DNA from 3 places in the Rhodococcus sp. B50 genome. Region 2 is predicted to be linked to each of the others. Evidence: riboswitches for the same ligand, from Rfam matches in the RefSeq annotation. Region 2 holds a riboswitch; each other region holds the start of a gene.
The links. A riboswitch is a leader RNA that binds a small molecule or an ion and turns the genes downstream of it on or off. The one in region 2 is predicted to bind thiamine pyrophosphate.

Region 1: another riboswitch for thiamine pyrophosphate. It lies ahead of GON09_RS12155 (ABC transporter substrate-binding protein); the one in region 2 lies ahead of GON09_RS10620 (3-oxoacyl-ACP reductase).
Region 3: another riboswitch for thiamine pyrophosphate. It lies ahead of thiC (phosphomethylpyrimidine synthase ThiC); the one in region 2 lies ahead of GON09_RS10620 (3-oxoacyl-ACP reductase).

The regions. Positions count from the first base shown of each region.
Region 1 covers NZ_WPAG02000002.1:2,586,182-2,592,619, forward strand. Annotated here, with positions in the region: gene GON09_RS12125 (magnesium transporter CorA family protein) at 1-1,009, shown strand, start outside; gene GON09_RS12130 (hypothetical protein) at 1,025-1,201, opposite strand; gene GON09_RS12135 (CsbD family protein) at 1,321-1,518, shown strand; gene GON09_RS12140 (hypothetical protein) at 1,580-1,774, opposite strand; gene GON09_RS12145 (hypothetical protein) at 1,995-2,141, shown strand; gene GON09_RS12150 (hypothetical protein) at 2,149-3,837, opposite strand; TPP riboswitch at 4,215-4,311, shown strand; gene GON09_RS12155 (ABC transporter substrate-binding protein) at 4,348-5,358, shown strand; gene GON09_RS12160 (ABC transporter permease) at 5,339-6,124, shown strand; gene GON09_RS12165 (ABC transporter ATP-binding protein) at 6,121-6,438, shown strand, end outside.
Region 2 covers NZ_WPAG02000002.1:2,258,503-2,264,940, forward strand. Annotated here, with positions in the region: gene GON09_RS10615 (LLM class flavin-dependent oxidoreductase) at 1-727, opposite strand, end outside; gene GON09_RS10620 (3-oxoacyl-ACP reductase) at 727-1,491, opposite strand; TPP riboswitch at 1,545-1,636, opposite strand; gene GON09_RS10625 (stealth family protein) at 1,899-3,380, shown strand; gene GON09_RS10630 (phosphodiesterase) at 3,423-4,343, opposite strand; gene GON09_RS10635 (alpha/beta fold hydrolase) at 4,522-5,424, opposite strand; gene GON09_RS10640 (MarR family winged helix-turn-helix transcriptional regulator) at 5,503-5,970, shown strand; gene GON09_RS10645 (esterase/lipase family protein) at 6,062-6,438, shown strand, end outside.
Region 3 covers NZ_WPAG02000003.1:308,717-315,154, reverse strand. Annotated here, with positions in the region: gene GON09_RS25895 (HoxN/HupN/NixA family nickel/cobalt transporter) at 1-199, opposite strand, end outside; gene GON09_RS25890 (nitrile hydratase accessory protein) at 480-926, opposite strand; gene nthA (nitrile hydratase subunit alpha) at 928-1,551, opposite strand; gene nthB (nitrile hydratase subunit beta) at 1,615-2,295, opposite strand; gene GON09_RS25875 (substrate-binding protein) at 3,187-4,602, opposite strand; gene GON09_RS25870 (ArsR/SmtB family transcription factor) at 4,618-4,956, opposite strand; TPP riboswitch at 5,098-5,207, shown strand; gene thiC (phosphomethylpyrimidine synthase ThiC) at 5,206-6,438, shown strand, end outside.

The DNA.
Region 1 (6,438 bases), 330 kb from region 2:
AAACGACAAACCTATCCGGACCCGGCGATGGACCGACGGGAAGCTCGTCGACGAGGGCTTCCCCCTCTCCGCTGTGTCGGATCATCTCGCCGACGCCGACGCCCTCGTGTGGGTGGACCTGTGGAATCCCGAGCACACCGACCTGCTCGAACTCGCCGAGGAATGGAACCTCGACCCGCACGCGGTCGAGGATTCGCTCGCGCAGGGAGAACGGACCAAGGCCACCCGTTATGCCACGCACACCTTCCTCACCGTCTATGCGACGCACCTCTATCCGGATTCCGAGGACGAGGATCAGGCTCACGAGTCCCGGCTTCACACCACCCGGATCTCCGCGTTCATCCTGCCCCGGGGGATCGTGACGGTACGTCGCGGCAGCCCGTTCGACATCGACGAGGTGGTGCGTCGATGGGACGAGAACTCGGACCTGCTGCAGTACGGGCCCGGGGCACTGGTGCACGGCCTGCTCGACACGGTCGTCGACGGACAGTTCGAGACCATTCAGGAACTCGACGATGCCGCGGAGGACCTCGAGGACTGCCTGTTCGAGGAGCAGGCGTCCACTCGGTACATCCAGCGTCGCGTCTACCGTCTCCGCAAGGAACTCGTGCAACTTCGGCGAGTGGTGCTGCCGATGCGCGAGATCATCAATGCCGTCATGCGCACCCGCGCCGAGAACAACCGCCACCCCGAACTCGACAGCTCGTACAACGACCTGTACGACCACGTGATGCGTGCAACGGAATGGACGGAGTCGCTCCGCGAGATGGTGAACACCGTCTTCGAGACGAACCTGTCGCTGCAGGACGCACGCCTGAACATCGTGATGAAGAAGCTGACGGGATGGGCCGCGATCATCGCGGTCCCCACGGCCGTGACCGGTTGGTACGGCATGAACGTCCCCTACCCCGGTTTCGGCGAGTGGTGGGGCATGCTCACCGGAGTCGCGATCATCACGGTGTCGGCGGTCGCGCTGTATGCGCTGTTCAAACGTCGCGACTGGTTGTGACTCCCCGCCCTGCGCTCACAGGAACACGACGAGCAGCACGATGATCACGACGACCACCGCGACGGCGGCGAGCACACCTCCGACGGATCGACGGCGCTGCACGGGACCGTCACGGACCAGTTCCGGGTCGGCGTCCGGAGCGTCACCGATCGGGTCGTCGCCCTCGGGACCGGGATAGGTGGGATTCGACATCGATCTCCTCCTGGCTGTCTGTTGTCGCAGTCTGACACGGGCGGGTATGACGTGTTCGGTTTCGCTCGGTTCGGGTCGGGTACTCCGTAGGGGCAACGTTCGATGACAGAGGAGGACCCATGGCCGACTTCGTCGACAAGGCAAAGCACAAGGCAGAAGAAGCGGGCGGCAAGATCAAGGAGAACACCGGTCAGGCGACCGGTGATCGTGATCTCGAAGCCGAAGGTCGCGGCGATCAGACCTCCAGCGGCCTGAAGCAGGCCGGCGACAAGATCTCGGATGCCGCAGAGCACGTCAAGGACGCTTTCAAGAAGTAGTCCCACATACGCGCGGTGCCGGTAGTTGCAACTACCGGCACCGCGCGTATGTGTACGGCTCTTACTTCGAGGTGCCTTCGGTGTCGTCGAAGAAGTGCCAGGTGCCGTCCTGGTCGTTCTGTGCCTCCATGCGCCAGCCGAGTTCGCTGTTGTCGGCGCGCTGGTCGACGAACCAGGCGTGAGCGTCGTCCGCGCTCTCGATTTCCTTGGTGTCCACGACGTTACCGGTCGGGTCGATCACTCTGTAGGTAGCCATGCCGAGTGTCTTCCCACGCGACTCGCCGATCAAACGTCGCGTGAACCTTCTGGTGTAGGGTGGGATCATCGTTCGGCTCGCATATGATGAGCAACCTCGCACCTCGGTGCCCGAAGGTTCCGGACCGGACGTGAGAGTTCCCCGCCGTGTGTACCGCGGCCCCTCTTCTTCGCACTGCCCCACGGCCGGGGTCTACCCGGCCGCACCCGAAAGGACGGCCATGAGCCAGAACAAAGAATTCGACAACCCCCTCTTCCTCGCGCCCACCACCCCGGACGCCGACGTCGAGATCGAACCCGTCACCGCTGTCGTCGAGGCGAACGGCCCGCACGACTACACCTCGATCTTCTCCGCACGCGGCGCCTGATCCCGCCTCATCCGGCCGCGAAGTCGGCCAGCGCCTGCGACACCTGCTCGGGCCGCCCGTCGTTCTGTTCGGCCGCCGCGGTGAGCACGTCGATATGGTTGTAGCCGGACAGAACCCATCTGCGCTCGTTCGGATGATCCGTCTCGGGCAGTGTGACTCCGCCGCCCGCCACCAGCGTCACGACCGGATTGCGGGTGACGCCGTCGCGGTGGAGATGACCTTCGAAGCGGGTCGCCGACGCCAGATCGAACGGAAGCTTCGACGGAAAGTACCACTCGGTGAAATCAAGGGGTGGCTCCGACAGATTCCGCGCCAGCTCCGCGATCGACGTCACCTCGCTCCCCCGATCGGTGTACCGCGCTTCGTCGGGTGACGACGCCGCGGCGCCCACCTCGTCGTAGTCGAGCCACCGGTAGAGGATTCCCGGATCGGCGAAGACCTCCGGCGACGCCTTGGGTGCATCACCGAACAGACCGGACCCGAGCACCTCCGGAGTACCGGGGACAGGAAACAGCTTGTCGCGCACGGGCGCACCGGTGATGAATCCGACGCTCGCCTGCAGGAATCCCAACGGTTGCGAATTGTCGTCGAGGATCGCACCCAGCACGGCCTCGTTGGTCGCGTTCAGTGTCCGCACGTCCGGGTCGCCCGTCGCGAACATCGCGTAATCCCGCGACAGCAGAGTGCGCAACGTCCAGTCGACGTTCGGACTGTCGGGCATCCGCGGGACGATTCCGTCGGTTCCGTCCGGGTCGAGTCTCGCGGCGAGTCCGGTGAGTGCGAGCAGGTTCGTCGTCTCGGGATTGATGACCGCAGGAAGTGCCAGCACCGGGGACGCCGTGGAGATCGCACCGGCCACGGCATCGAGCGGCGCCGACACCGCATCGGGTAGATCCGGCAGGGCACCCCGCCCGGGGAACGGCGCGCCCGCCTTGATCACCGTGTCGAGCGCGAAGTACCCACCGCACTGGTTGTAGCCGGCGTCGCCGGTGGTGGCAGGATCTCCGTCGAAATCCCATTCCGCAAAGTAACCGGTGATGAAACCGCCGAGAGAATGTCCGCCGCACAACACTTTCCGCTTCCGCAGTGCCGGGTCGGGAAGTTCGTGACGTAACAGGTCGTACTGGTCGCGCAGTGTCTGCTCGAGTCCGACGTGGGAGAGCCACGCGACGTCGCCGCCGGTCGCGTGTCCGGCGAACCGCTGCCCGCCGATCTCGGCGCCGCCGAAATAGTAGTCGGTTGCGGTGTCGAGCGAACCCGTCCGCAGCGATGCCTGCACACCGGTGTGGTCTTCGAGGCAGTTCGATCGCCGGTCCAGTGCCCAGAACTCGATATGGGCACCGCGGGCCGCCGCCGCGATGACGGTGTTGCGTGCGACGCTCTCGAACGCGCCCGCTCCCTCGAAGATCCCGGGTTGGGCAACGAGGATCCGGTCGGCGTCGGCCGACCTCTCCGGACCCTCCGCCGATCGCCACCGCAGATACGACAACCGGTCGCACATGGCCGGTCTCGGTCCCGCCTCGGGCGGCAGCGGTGCGGGTATCGACACCACGGATCCGAGCACGTCGCCGGCCAGTGGCGCCGACGAGGCGTACGACATTTCGGTACGTCCCGTCGGCTCAGCCGACACCGCCGGTGCCGTCAGGACACTTCCGATCACCGCAGCAACTACTGCGGCCCCCATCGATGCACGCATCCCCATCCCCCGATCGGTTCGTGTGCATTGAACACCGCCGAACGGGTTCGCGCGCATCGAACACCGCCGAACGGGATCGTGCGCCCGGAATACCGCCGAACGGGGTCGGATCCCCGGAAACAGCAGAAGGAAGGGCCCGTCGGTGTTCACCGACGGGCCCTTCATCGTCCGCGCATCGGGGGAGTTGCGCGCGGAGCGATGGTCCCTGGCGTGGGGGAGGTGACCAGGACCATCACTCGAAGAGTCGGGACCTTCGACTCTTCCGTTACGGGTGAAATGTGAGGGTGATCTCTTGACCTGGGCATTTACGTAACTTCGTGTCACACCTTCGTTCTGCCGCCGCCCTGGAGGCGCCTGGGAGCCGCAGTGCTAGGGTCGCCGGTGACACGGGGTGCTCCGCACGAGCGGGGCTGAGATCACACCCGTCGAACCTCATCAGGTAATGCTGACGAAGGGATGTCCCGACATGACCATGCTTGTCCACACGCCGTTCCGTTCCCGACCCGCGCAGTGAACGCGCGGCGATCTCTCGCCGGACTGCTCACCCTCGTCGCCGCGCTCACCGCGGTCGTCGGGTGCTCGTCCGGTTCCGAGAGCGACACCATCCGATTCGCGCTGGACTGGACGCCCAACACCAATCACACCGGGCTGTACGTGGCGCAGCAGGAGGGCCTGTTCGCCGATGCAGGACTCGACGTCGAGATCCTGCCGTACAACAACGCGACGCCCGACACCCTCGTCGACGCCGGGAGCGCCGAATTCGGAATCTCGACGCATGCCACCTCGACCATTGCCAGGGCGGCCGGGTCCCGCACCCTCGCGGTCCTCGCACCCCTGCAGCACTGGGCGACGGGGATCGCCGTCCGGAGTGACAATCCCGATATCACGCGGCCGGCGGAACTCGACGGCAAGACCTTCGCGGGCTTCGCGAACCCCGGCGAAAACGAGATGCTCGCCGAGGTGATCCGCAACGACGGCGGTCGCGGGGAGTTCGAGGAGGTGACGCTCGGGACGTCGTCGTACGAGGCGGTCTACTCGTCCACCGCGGACTTCACCGTGTCGTACCTGGCCTGGGAGGGCCTCGAGGCCGAGCACCGCGGCCTGCCGATGCGGTACTTCCGCTTCACCGACTACGGCTTCCCCGACGCGTATGCGATCGTCGTCGACGGCAACGAGGACTGGATGACGGAGAACCCGGAGCAGGCTCGTGCCTTCGTGCAGGCACTGCAGCAGGGCTACCGGATCGCGGCCGACGACCCCGACCGAGGAGCCCGGGCCCTGATCGAGGCGAATCCCGGGGCCTTCGCCGACGAGGAACTCGTCTACGAGAGCCAGCGCATGCTCGCCGCCGAGTACATGCGGGACGCATCCGGCGCCGCCGGGACGTTCGACACCGGAAAGTGGTCGGGTTACGCCCGCTTCCTCTACGAGACCGGCGTGCTCTCGGGACCCGACGGCAGCCCGCTGACCACCGAACCCGACTGGTCGACCTACTTCACCGATGACTACCTCCAAGACTGAGCCCACCGGCCGCGTACGCCGATTCCTTCCCGCACTGCTCGTCGCGGGGGCGCTCGCCGGGATCTGGCAGACGTACGTCGTGGTGAGCGGAATCCGTCCGCAGGTGTTGCCCTCCCCCGCGCGCGTTCTCACGCAGGGGTGGGTGCATCGGGTCGACATCGCCGGGCACGCCTGGTCCACCCTCCAGGTCACCCTCGTCGGGTTCGCCGTGTCGCTGGCACTCGCGTGGGCGCTCGCCATCGCCGTGGACTTCTCACCGTGGCTGCGGCGGGCCTTCGTGCCCCTGTTCGTGGTGTCGCAGACCCTGCCGATCATCGCGATCGCGCCGTTGATGATCATCTGGTTCGGCTTCGGGCTGTTGCCGAAGATCCTCGTCATCGCCCTGGTGACCTTCTTCCCCGTCGCCATCGGACTCCTCGAAGGGTTCGCGGCGGCCGACCGGGAGGCGGGAGCGTTGCTGCGCAGCATGGGTGCGTCGCGGTGGCAGCAGTTCCGTTACGTGCGGCTACCGTCCGCGCTCCCCCGTTTCTTCACCGCCCTGCGGATCGGGATCACCTACGCGGTGGTCGGCGCGGTCTTCGCCGAATACGTCGGTGCGACATCCGGTCTGGGCATCTACATGAGTGCGCAGAAGAACTCGTTCCGAACCGATCTCGTACTCGCGGCGGTGGTGGTCACCGCCGTCCTGTCGCTCACGCTGTACGCGTCGACCTACGTCGTCGAACGGCTGGTCGCGCCGTGGGCACTCACGAAGGATGCGAAATGAGTGCGGTGACGATGGCATCGGTCCACAAGGCGTACGGCGACCGAGCGGTGATCGAGGGCATCGACTGTTCCGTGGAGCCCGGTGAATTCGTGTCCTTCATCGGACCGAGCGGGTGCGGCAAGTCGACGCTGTTCTCGATCGTCGCGGGACTCGAACAGCCCGACGCCGGTGAGGTTCTCGTCGGCAACTCCCACACCGCGCCCGGGCGGGTCGCGTTGATGCCGCAGAAGGACCTGCTGTTCCCGTGGCGGACGGTGCTCGACAACTGCACCCTGGGCCTCGAGGTGCAGGGTGTGCGACGGTCCGACGCCCGA
Region 2 (6,438 bases):
CCGTCATGTCCCACGCGACGGAGTAGACGGCCTCGGCGTGGCGGGCCGCGAGGTTGCGTCCGGTCTCCGAGGCGCCCGCCTGGAACAGCACGGGACGGCCCTGCGGGCACCGCGGCACGGTCAGGGGACCGTCGACGCGGAAGTGCTTGCCCCGGTGATGGATCGGACGGATCGCGTCGGAGTCCAGGAATGCGCCGCCGGCCCGGTCGACGAGGACACCGCCGTCGTCCCACGAATCCCACAGTGCGCACAGCACGTCGATGAACTCCTCCGCCCGCGCATACCGCTCCGCGTGCGGCGGGAGCGCGTCGAATCCGTGGTTGCGCGCTTCGTCGTCGAACATCGAGGTGACGATATTGGCTCCCACGCGGCCACCACTGATGTGGTCGAGCGAGGCCAGCATCCGCGCAGCGTGGAACGGCGTGAAGAAGCTCGCCGAGACGGTGGTGACCAGACCGATGTGCTCGGTCGCGCGCGCCATCGCCGCCAGCGCGGTGAGCGGTTCGAGGAACCAGGTGGTGCCCGCCGTGTACTTCGGGTTGACGCTGTGACCGTCCGCGAAGAACACGGCGTCGAGGCGTCCTCGTTCGGCGGTGCGGGCCAGTTCCTCGAAATACGTGATGTCGCCGATGCGTTCGGCGGCGGAGTCGGGATGCCGCCATGCCGACGAGTGGTGCCCGACGCCGTAGAGGAAGGCGTTGAGGTGGAGGGTGCGCGGTCCGGGCATCAGTTCATCACCAGTCCCCCGTCGACCACCAGGTTCTGCCCCGTAACCGCCCGCGACCAGTCGGATGCGAAGAACAGCACCGCGGCCGCGAAATCCTCGGGGGTGGTGACCTTCCGCAGTGGCGTCGACGACGCGATGAGGTCGAACACCGCCTCCGGTGTCGCCGACGATGCGTCGGTCGTGCGCAGCAGACCGCCGGAGACCATGTTGACGCGGATCCCGTCGGGGCCGAGGTCGGCGGCGAAGGTGCGGGTCAGCGACAGCAGCGCGGCCTTGGCTGCGGTGTAGTCGTGGTACGGGACCACCGGATGCTGGAACAGATTGGTGCCGATGTTGACGACGCTGCCGCGCCCGGCTTCCCGCATGCCCGGCAGCGCGGCCTGGATGACGTTGACGGCACCGCCGACGACTCCGTCGAACTGCGCACCGAAGGCGGCATATCCGATCTCGTCTGCCTTGGCGCGGGCGTCGCCGTTGAACGAGAAGTCGGGCAGTGCGTTGTTGACGACCGTGGTGACGGGACGTCCGAAGTGCTCGCGAGCTTGTGCGAACAGCGACTCGACCTCGCCGCGGTCGGTGACGTCGGCCTTCAGTGCGACGGCCCGCCCGGATCCGATCTTGTCGGCCAGTTCGTGGGCGCTCTCACCGCTGCGTCGGTAGTCGAGAACGACTGCGGCTCCTTCGTCGGCGAACGCCTGCGCGATGCTCTGGCCGAGACCGCGACCGGCACCGGTGATAAGGACGACCTGGTTCTGCAATGACATTTCTGTGCCTTCCCTGTGTGGGGAAGGGTGCGTGAGGGCAACAGACCTCAGGCCTGTCGCCGGCTCGGCATCCCTTCGCTCGCATAATCGAGATCAGGTTCGACGGGTGTTCTCTCAGCCGTTTCCGGCACCCCGTGTCGAGTCCTGCGCACAGGTTACACCTCGGGATCTCGACCCCTCCGAGACCGTCGGCGCCGGCATTCATCAGATCGTCACACCACCGACGCGGGAACTTAGCTCAGATCGGCGTTAAAATGGGCCTTTCCTGTCCCGACCCGTGAAAGGAGATTCCGACGCACTCGCCGGCCCCCTACAACGCTCCCTATGTCTCCCTTTCTCAGCAGGTCGGAGACGCCCCGCCACTCGACCGCACCCCGGTTCCCGGACCCTCGAGACACGAGGACGTCGTGTGGTTCGAGGATCGCTACGCGATCCCCATCACCACGACCACGCCCGACGAGGCGCAGATCGAGGACGTGCTGTTCCTGCGCCGCGTGCTCGACCGGGCACGCATCGACTACCTCCTCGTGCGCGACGACAGCGAACGTCCGATCCTGGCGATCGATCGGTCCGACCGTACGAGGCTGCGTGCCGCCCTGGCCGAGGGGTGCGCCGGCGAGCCCTTCTACTCGAAGGCCGTCGGTTCGAAGCGACGCTCGGTCCTCGTCGCGGACGGACGCCTGTCGCGTGACAAGAAGGACCGGGTGTTCCGGCTGTTCCGACCGCGGGTCGAGCTCACCAGCGGGTTGCGCTACGGTGCGTCGAACGGCGTGGAGATCGAACTGTGGACCTACACCGACGACGAGGTGATCATGCCTCGCCCGAACGCTCTCACCCGCACGACCGCACTGCGCGACGAGATGCGTCGGACGACCGTGGAACGGTACGGGCAATTGTGGCCGACCATCGAAGGGATGTTCGACCGGCATCCCGGCGATATCCCGTTCGAGATCGACCTCGTGTTCTCGTGGGTCGACGGGTCGTCGAAGTCGTTCCAGGCCAAGCGCGCGAAGCTCATGCAGAACTATGTCGTCGGCGAAGGTGACGACTCGCCGGCGCGCTATCGGCAGATCGACGAACTCAAGTACGCCCTGCGTTCGGTCCACATGTATGCGCCCTGGGTGCGGCGGATCTTCGTCGCTACCGACTCGCCGCGACCGGCTTGGCTCGCCGACGATCCGCGCGTGACGTTCGTGCGCAGCGAGGAGTTCTTCACCGATCCGTCCGCGCTGCCCACCTACAACTCGATGGCGGTCGAGGCGCAGCTGCACCACATCCCGGGACTGTCCGAGCATTTCCTGTACTCCAACGACGACATGTTCTTCGGTCGACGGGTGAGCCCGAGCCTGTTCTTCTCCGGCGGCGGTGTCGGCAAGTTCATAGAGTGCGACGTGCGGATCGGCCTCGGCCGAAACAACGCGTCGCGCAGCGGGTTCGAGAACTCCGCCCGAATGAACCGCAAACTCCTGCAGGACCGCTTCGGGGTCACCATCACTCGGCACCTCGAACACACACCGGTCCCGCTGCGCAGGTCGATCATGGCGGAGATGGAGCGCGAGTTCGCGGACGAGTTCGCGGCGACGGCGGCGAGCCCGTTCCGGGCGGCCGACAACATCTCGGTGACGAATTCCTTCTACCACTACTACACACTGTTGACCGGCCGTGCGGTGCAGCAGACGACGGCGAAGGTGGAGTACGTCGACACCACGGTGAAGACCGGGCTGCGCCGCCTGGACACGATCCTGGCGCGCCGTAATCTCGACCTGTTCTGCCTCAACGACGGCAGCACGCCCGAGGTCGACCTGGAGCTGCGCACCGCGAAGGTCACGCAGTTCCTCGAGCGGTACTACCCGATTCCGGCGCCCTGGGAAGCCGACTATCCCGGCTGACGCGAGAACTCGGCGGGACTGCTCCGGTCCCGCCGAGTCCGATCAGACGCGAACGATGAGGTCGGGGTTCTCCGGTATGCGGATGCCGGCTTCGGCGAGTCGCCGCACGGTGTCCTCCGCGGAATGGGGTCGACCGGTGGTGGCGTAGCTTCCGCTGGGCACCACCGAGTGAACGATGGTCTCCGGGTAGACGTGCACCAGGTTGAACCCCTGAGCGCCGTCGTGTCCGCGCTGCGACCCCACCGGAACGTTCAGATCCTGCGTGTAGCAGGTCGACGAGGCGACGGACACCGGGATGCCCGCGAACGTGGCCGAGGTCGAGTAGTGCAGGTGGCCGCCGAGGATGGCGCGCACATCGGTGCCGCGCAGCACTTCGGCGAGGCCCGCTTGGTCGCGGAGCTCGACGAGCACGGCCATGTCGAAGACGCTCGGCACCGGCGGATGATGCAGTGCGAGAACGGTACCGAACGGGGCGGGTGTCGAGAGCTCGTCGGCCAGCCAGGCGAGCTGCTCGGCAGAGACTTCGCCGTGGTGGTGACCCGGAACCGAAGTGTCGAGCGTGATGATCCGCAGCCCGCCGATCATGCGGACTTCGTCGATGGGCGTGCCGGCGGGCGCTTCGTCCAGGAGTTCTTCTCGGAAAACGGCCCGGTCGTCATGGTTACCCATGGCCCAGACGATCTCGGCGCCGAGCGCCGCTGCCAGCGGCTCGACGAGACCGCGGAGCTTGCGGTAGGCGTCGGGTTGACCGCGATCGGCGAGGTCGCCGGTGAACACCAGAGCGTCGGGACGGACCTGCGAGGCACGGATGTCCTCGAGGATCAGTCCGAGGCGAGTGTCGGCGTCGACGGTGCCGTAGAGGAGTTCGTCTCCACCGACGAGGTGTGTATCGGTGAGATGAAGGAGGGTGTGCGAAGGTCTGGGATATTCGGCTGTTCGCTCAGGGGCTGGAGAGCTGCCCATGATCTCTCACTTCCATTCGCCCGTTTCGGGGCACTCGATCGCCATCAACGGTAGCGATTGTGTTTCTACGACTCCATGGCTTCTGGATCACATCGAGACCCTGAACCCGCGGCGAACACCCCGTTACCGCGCGGTGAGCTGCGGAAATGGACACCCGGACACCGGATGGTGATCTGGCTCACAACCCGGGATCGATACGCACCTCTGCATCCAGTGCGTCCCGCAGCACGGCATCGATCTCGTCGCTCGGGTGCATGGGCAGAGTGTGGTGGGTACCGACGGTCAGCGTGACGGCCCGGCAGGACGGTAGGGCCTTCCGTACAGTACGTGCCACCTTGTCCGGGTCGTGCACTCGTCCGAACGGCGCGAGCACCACCGTGACGTCGGCAGTGCACCGCCCCAGCGCTTCCGCTGACGGCCGCCGGGGCACGATCGTCTTCGAAGTCGGGAAGTGCGCCGCGCCGAGCGCCATCAGGGTGATCCAGTCGGGATCGAGTTGTGCCCCTCGGGTTTCCCACTCGAGGAATGCCCGTTCGCGGGCGGCGGTGGGCCGGACGAGAACAGGAAGTGCCCGCAGGAGATATCCGGGCCGCATCCCGGCAAAGCACGAGTTGGGGTCGAGCAGCACGAGCCGGTCAATCCGTTCGGGAGTCCGCACGGCTGCCGCGAGTGCGATCATCGCGCCGTACGAGTGACCGACGAGTGCGCACCGCGTCGCCCCGACGGTATCGGCGACGGATCCGAGCCATTCGAGCAGATCGTCGACGTTGCGAACGGGATCGCCGGAGGCGACGCTGCGTCCGACATCCCCGATGAGGTCGACGGCCAGCACGCGATGACGCTCCCCCAACGCGGCGGCGTTGGCGAACCAGACGATGGAGGTCGCTCCGGCGCCGGGGAGGAGCAGGACCGGTGGAGCTTCGGGTGAACCGTACTCGGTGACGCGGGTGGTGCCGAAGCGCGAAGGAAGGTCGTGAATCTTGGTGCCGCGCGGCCACTTCGCGAGAAGTGTGTCGTACGCGTCGTAGAACGCGCGGCCGTCGGCCGTGTCGACGAAGGGCGTACGTGGTGACCGGATCATCGGAACCTCCACCGTCGAATATCTCGATGATCGAGATACTAGGTGGGCGAGTAGAGTCTGTCGAGAGGCGGAGGTGACGTGACGGACGACGGCAGACTCGACATGATCCACCGGTTGCGCGCGCTCACCGTGCAACTCGATCTGCTAGGCGCCGAATTCGCACAGAAACACGCGCTGCATCCCACCGATCTGCGAGCGCTGATCGGACTTCTCGACCGGGAACGGGCCGGGGAGATCGCGACACCCGGCTGGCTCGCCGAGCACCTGCGGCTCAACACCGCCTCGGTCACCGCACTCGTCGACAGGCTCGAACGGGCCGGTCACGTGCGGCGGGATCGCGACAGCGACGACCGGAGGCGCGTGATCCTGCGCGTAACCCCGGCGGCCGAGAAACTCGGATGGGATTTCTTCGGTCCGCTCTTCGCCCGGGCATCCGCCGCGCTCGAGTCCTTCTCCGAGCCGCAACTGGAGGTCGTGCGGGAATTTCTCGGCTCCATGACCGACGCCGTGGAGTCCGCGCGCTCCTCGGAGGACACCGAGGCCTGAGGCAGCACCGACCCGCATGGGAACCGCACTGCCCGACAGGGAGAATTTCTGTTAACTTCCATGCCCATCCACATACTTCGGGGGGATGGGAATGCAGATACGCTCTTGGGTCGCCGCGGCACTCGCGGTCGCCTTCACCGTGGTTGGGGCAGGAACGGCAGCCGCCGAGGAGCCCGTTCCTCCCCTACCCGTCGGAAAAACGTTCCTGGACGGGTTCGCTCACGAGTTCGGCGATCCGAACGGCAGCGCGCTCGGCACGAACGACTGGGACTGCGTCCCGTCGGAGGAACATCCGGATCCCGTCGTGCTCGTCCATGGCACGGTGCTCAACCGGCACAACAACTGGTCGTACCTCGGGCCCCTCCTCGCGAACGAGGGCTACTGCGTCTTCGCCCTCACTTACGGCAACCACGCCGACCTCCCCTGGCCGTTGAATTCCGTCGGCGGATTGCTGCCGATGGAGGACAG
Region 3 (6,438 bases), on a different contig from region 2:
GGACGCCGAGCACGTAGGCGAGCACACCGGATCCGGCGAGGCCCCCGGCAGCTGCCGGGTTGCCCGAGTATCCCAAGTACAGCGCCACGCCCAAAAAGTGCAGGATCACGATGGCACCGACAACGGACGCCAGCCGTCGACGCTCGGTTCGAGTCCAGGCACCACCTATGTGGTGCGGTGTAATGGTGGTGCTGGTCAAACGCTTGTCCTTCAGATGATTCGCAGCGTTTCTGGATACGCCTGAGGCTGAAATGTTCGGGGTGTCCGCGTGTGCGGTGCGGACATGATCCGGCCCGGTTGGAGCTGCTGTACCGGCGATGCGCCGTCGGTCCGCGGCGGAGCCGGGTCTGAAGACCGGGAATATGCCGACGTCGCGGCGTCCGGGGCTTCACACCAACAGTCGCTGTTACGCGGAACGCGCCTCCGCGAACGACTCGACGTCGGTGAACCCGTTGAACTCGCGACGACGAGGCTCCGGGCTACCCGTTGGAGTCAGAGGTGGGTGTGCCGGTGGCGTGCACGGCGATGGGATCACGCACGGCGTGCTGGTGATGGGCGCCGGCGGGCGTTGCCAGCACCTGCTCGGTACGGTGCTCGAGCTCCTCGCCAGCGACCAATCCCTTGTCGCGCATCAACTCTTCGAGTGCGAGCATCCAACGCTCGTAGTAGCTCCACTGCTCGGTGGTGGCGTGTTCGGCCTCCCACTGTTTGATCGACTCGATCAGGCGGGACTGGAATTCGTCCCATTCGAATCGGCCCTGGGCATGCAAGGCGGTGGCAATGCTGAAGGCGCGGATCTCCCAGGCTTGATCGAAGGCGACCTCGCCGGAGCGGCGAGGGATTCGTTCGTTGAACGGCAGATTCTGCACCAGGTCGCCGAGGCTGTCTTCGAGATCCGGGTGGGGTTGCTCGTTGAGTCGGGACATGTCAGGCCTTGGTGGGTGCGGTGGGGGCGGATACGCCGATGAGCGAGTCGCGGGTGACGAGGTCGGCAAGTTGTTCTTCGGTGAATTCCTCGGTGCCAGCTGGGCGTTGCGGCAGCACCCAGTAGCGAAGTTCGGCACTCGAGTCCCATATTCGGATCTCGACGTCAGGGTCAGGGGTATATCCGAATTCGGCCAGCACACTTCGGGGGTCGCGGACAGCGCGGGCGCGGTAGGCGGGGTATTTGTACCAGTTGGGTGGCAGGCCGAGAACCGGCCACGGATAGCACGAGCACAAGGTGCATACGACCATGTTGTGGACCGTGTCGGTGTTTTCCAGCACGACCATTTCTTCGCCCTGCATGCCGCCGACGCCCATTTCGCGGCAGGCGCTGGTGGCGTCGGTGAGCAGGCGCTGCTTGAACTCGGGATCGACCCAGGCGCGGGCGACGATCTTGGCGCCGAGTTGAGGACCGACCTCGTTCTCGTAGACCGACGACATGTGGTCGATGGCGTCGGTGGAGATCAGGCCCTTGTCGACGAGGATGGCCTCCATGGCCTTCACGCGTGCGGCGATCGCCTCATTCGATCGTGGCAACGTGCCCTGGACGGGATTGTGGGCGGTCATCGGGGTGGACTCGTTTCTGTCGGTGGTGAAGGGTCGTCTCGCTGGGTGGACCGGATGACCTGGTCAGGCCGGTAGCAGGTACGGTTCGAACACGTCGATGTGGTTGACGACGTTCGGGGCGGCCGGTTCACCCCACAATTCGGTCGCCGAGAACCGCACGGTGTACAGGTGTTCGGGGCTTTCGCCGGTGCCGAGTGCGTTGGTGTCCGGGAAGACATACGCGCCGTGGGTCGCTACGATTTCGCCGACACGGCCACGGACGTACCCGGCGCGGCGGGTGTGGGTGTTCGGTGAGGCGTCCGGCCGCACGATGACTTTGTCGCCTACGGTGAATGCGGCCTCGGTGTCGGTTGGGCGTCGGTAGTCGGCTCCGTGGGTGATCAGTTGCGAGATCGTCTCCACTAGTTGCGGATCCTGCCGCGTGGGGGTCGTTTCGTCCGGATGGTCCATGTAGTACTGGGTGCGGCGGTCGAGTTCGTTGGGATCGAAGATGCCTGCCTCGATGCCGTGGTGGATCATCGCGTGCATCCAGTGCTCGTAGTATTGCGAGGTCAGATAGTCGTGCGGGGGAATCTGTTCCATCGCGCCCCGGAATTGGTCGAGATTGAACGCGCCGGCCAGCGCCATCGCCGGAAACATCGTCAAAACTGACCGCTCCCAATCGGAGTGGAAAACAGGTTCATCGGATTCGGGGTTGACGGGGCCTAGGCCGGCGCGGCCACCGAGATCGTGGATTCCATCCATGAAATGCTCTCCTTGTGCCGTGAGTCACCAACCCTATGCGCCCTCGCCTAATGCGTCAATACGTCATGACCTAATGACGTGTACCGTTTTGTTACCGCCGGACAGGGCGATCCGAGCTGCGGGCTGTCCGGACGTAGCGGCGTCAGCGCGAGTCGCTCCGTGGAGGAAGTGAACCTCCCCGTCAGCCGTTTGGAGGCGCGATCTTGGAGACCGATCCTGTGGACGGGCTGCGTACAGTGGAGCGCCGCACTCGCGTGTGTCGGCACAGCGTTGTGGCAGTCATTCTTGTTCTTGCTTGTATTGCCCCGACGCGCTATGGACAGCCCAGCAGTTGGTCGCCAACCTGAGTTCAATTGCTGCGCATTCATTCTGCCGTCGACAGCGCCGACGGCAACAAATTCAACCACACTGCTGCCCGCTTCGGCTACTGGAAGACGCTCGTCTATTCCTGTCGGAAGGAGCGGTGAACCGTCTGCATTCGGAGGTATCTCATAAGATGCTGAACTGTGGCCAGATGTGCCGCAGTGAGACGTGCACAAAGGAGGATGGAGAATGAAGCCAGAGCCACCCCCGAGAGGGAACCAGACCTCACCGGGGCAGAAAGTCTCGACCTCCGCATCCGGTCCCGATCCGACAGAGGAGGATCTGGCAGCCGTCATCGTCGCCTTGACCGGGATCGACATCGCGCCAAACAGCGATGACGCGGAGCCTGATCGTAGTCGGAAGCAATCCTGACGACACTGATGCATAGACGACCTGAGAGGTGCACACGGCGGTCCCGGAGGTTTCGCATCCGCCCGCCGAAGATCGAAGCGGTAGGCGGACGCAACCACGTCGAGGTGATCAAGACGCATACCCTGGACTTCGGTACCAGAAATCGTGGTCTCGAACTTACCCGATGGCGGGATACAGTTCCGTGCCAGTCGCTTTCGTCAAATAGAGCTGCTGTCTGAGTCGGTCCTCGCTCAAAGTAACGGTGCCCCGAGGTAGCTGAAACTCGCCGTGACGCATTGCTGCGGCGATCCGCTCGCTATACTCGGCTTTCCGGGCCGCCTGCCACCATATGTGAACTGCCTCGAATACAGACTCGCTCAACGTCGACAGCGGCGGTGCCCAAGGACCGAACTCCGCCTGGTACCTCTTCAGAAGCGAGGCGTTGCCATCCGTTTGCAATCTTTGGAAGTACCCCGAGACGGTGTAGAGGCCACGGGCCGCTTCGTCGCCGATATACGTCAGCGTGGACTCTTCCAAGGCCGGCGCAAGTGTAATGCACTGATCCCGCAATCCCATTGCATAGCACTGCCGTTCGAAGGCAACAGCATCAGCTCCGTCGAAGGTCGACAGTACGATGTCGGCACCCGATTTCTGGATCGCTTCGATGATCGGGGCGAAGTCTCGAGTCCCCATGGACGCGAACTTTTCTCCGACGACTCGGGCGCCGTACCGGGGCAACAGTTGGCGAGCCAAGCCGTGTGTCGTGCGGGGCCAACAATAATCGTCACCGGCCAGAAACCATCGTCGCACCCCCTCCATCCGCATGAGCGGCTTCACGGCTGCTGCCAACTGGTCGTCCGGCCGCTCACCGAGCTGGAGACGGAGACGATCGCCGCTCCCTCCTTCGTTCATGACCGGCTGCACCAGCAGCACGGGTGCATCGCTGAGTGCCTCGGCAACGGCGGTGTAGGTAGCCGATGTGGCGGCGACCAGGATGGTCCGGCAACCTGCCTGGACGAGTCGCCGCGCTTCCATGACGCCGGTCTCCGGGTCTGTGGCGTCATCACCCACGATCAACTCGACTGGACGGCCGTGGATACCGCCCTCAGCATTGATTTCCTCCAGTGCCAGCATGGCAGCGTTGTCGATTGAGGTGGCGAAAAGACTGCCGGGTCCGGATTTCGACGTCAACAAGCCCAAACGGGGACGGGAAGAGGCGTTTTGAGAGGTGGGGAACCCTCGACGGCGCATCAGCCATTCCAATCCAGGCTGGTCGAGTTCGGCGATAAGCCGAACCCTCGTGCCACCATTTGCGGCTTCGAAACGGAGTTTGATACGCCCTCGCCAAGGCTGGTCGTGCACGATATCGAGGTACGCATGCGGACGTGCGGCAGCAATACGGCCGAGGATTTCGATCGGCTTTGCTCCGGAACCGCTGAGGTGGACCGCCATACGCACGGCGGCACCGGGTTCGACCCGATCGCATACCGCGCCGAACAGCCATCCCGCCTCCGCGCCTGCTCCGAAAAGACTGTAGGCCGCCGAGGGTGGGGATGCGGTCCACTCTTCCGCGTGCAGTACGAGCTGGGTCACCGTGTTCCCTGGAAGCTATGCGCGTCGCAAGGTTGTGTCGGTGATAGCGGTGCGGTCTGCGGCCTCCACGGCATCTGCCAGCGCTCCTCGGAACAAGTCGTGCAACATCGCGATGACGTCCCGGGCGGGACCGGCGGGGTCGACCGAATAGAAGCGGAAGCGGCCAACCTTACGTTCGGTGACCAATCCCGCATGCCGCAGGATTCGGAGGTGGTTCGAGACCCCGGTGCGTCCCACGCTGTCGATCTGTTCGACCAGTTCGTTCACACTGCATTCATCGCGCTCTGCCAGCACAGTGAGAATGGCTCGCCGTACAGGGTCGGCGAGGGCATCGAAGGCCAGCTGTGCGGACAAGGTCCCGGTCTCCTCGAGTCAGCAGTCAATGACATATAGAAGAGTACCTCCTTGCAGCTCGTAAAGGAGGGGCCGAGCTCGCGGCCTCGGAGGGCAGGGGCAGCTACATCTGCAGTGGGACGAGGCGGGTGTTAGGGTCGGTGCCGTCCCCACGGGAGCCCTATTGCAGGGGCTGAGATCGGGCTGAGGCAGCCTGCGACCGTCGAACCTGCCCGGGTAATGCCGGCGAAGGAAGTAGGAACGATTCCGATGAGTGCATCCAATTCGCATGCCCTGAGCTATGTCCACGACGAGGAACACGACGTGCGTGTGCCTGTCACGGAGATCCGTTTGGACGACTCTCCCGGCGGGGTGCCGAACCCGCCGTTGCGGGTCTACCGCACTGCAGGGCCCGGCAGCGACCCGCTGGTCGGGCTCCCGCCGGCGCGCGCCGACTGGATTGCTGCTCGCGGCGACGTCGAGCACTACTCGGGGCGAGAGCGGGATCTGCTCGACGATGGCCGCTCGGCGGTGCGGCGTGGAGAGGCGTCCCGGGAGTGGAAGGGGCCCCGACCTGTCCCGGTACGAGCGAAGACCGGCCGGACGGTCACGCAGATGCACTATGCCCGGGCCGGGATCGTCACCCAGGAGATGCGGTTCGTGGCACTGCGGGAGAACTGCGACGTGGAACTGGTGCGCTCGGAGGTGGCGGCAGGGCGGGCAATCATCCCGGCCAACGTCAACCATCCCGAGTCCGAGCCGATGATCATCGGCAAGTCCTTCCTGGTGAAGATCAATGCCAACATCGGCAACTCAGCGGTGACCAGCTCCATCGTCGACGAAGTCGACAAGATGCGCTGGGCCACCCGCTGGGGCGCGGACACAGTGATGGACCTGTCCACCGGCGAAGATATCCACACCACCCGAGAGTGGATCATCCGCAACTCCCCGGTGCCGATCGGCACGGTGCCGATTTACCAGGCCCTGGAGAAGGTCGCCGGCCAGGCCGACGCGCTGACGTGGGAGATCTTCCGCGACACCGTGATCGAGCAGTGTGAGCAGGGCGTGGACTACATGACCATCCACGCCGGGGTGCTGCTGCGATACGTACCGCTGACGGCCGAGCGGCTCACCGACATCGTCTCCCGAGGGGGTTCGATTATGGCCGGTTGGTGTCTCGCCCATCACGAAGAGAATTTTCTCTACACCCACTTCGACGAACTGTGCGAGATCTTCGGTCGCTACGACGTCGCATTCTCCCTCGGCGACGGGTTGCGGCCCGGGTCGATCGCCGACGCCAACGACGCCGCGCAGTATGCCGAGTTGGACACCCTTGCCGAACTGACCACCCGTGCCTGGGCTTATGACGTTCAGGTGATGGTCGAAGGTCCTGGCCATGTTCCGATGCATCTGGTGCGGGAAAATGTGGAGCGGCAGCAGAAGTTATGTCATGGAGCGCCTTTCTACACACTGGGGCCGCTGGTGACCGACATTGCTCCGGGC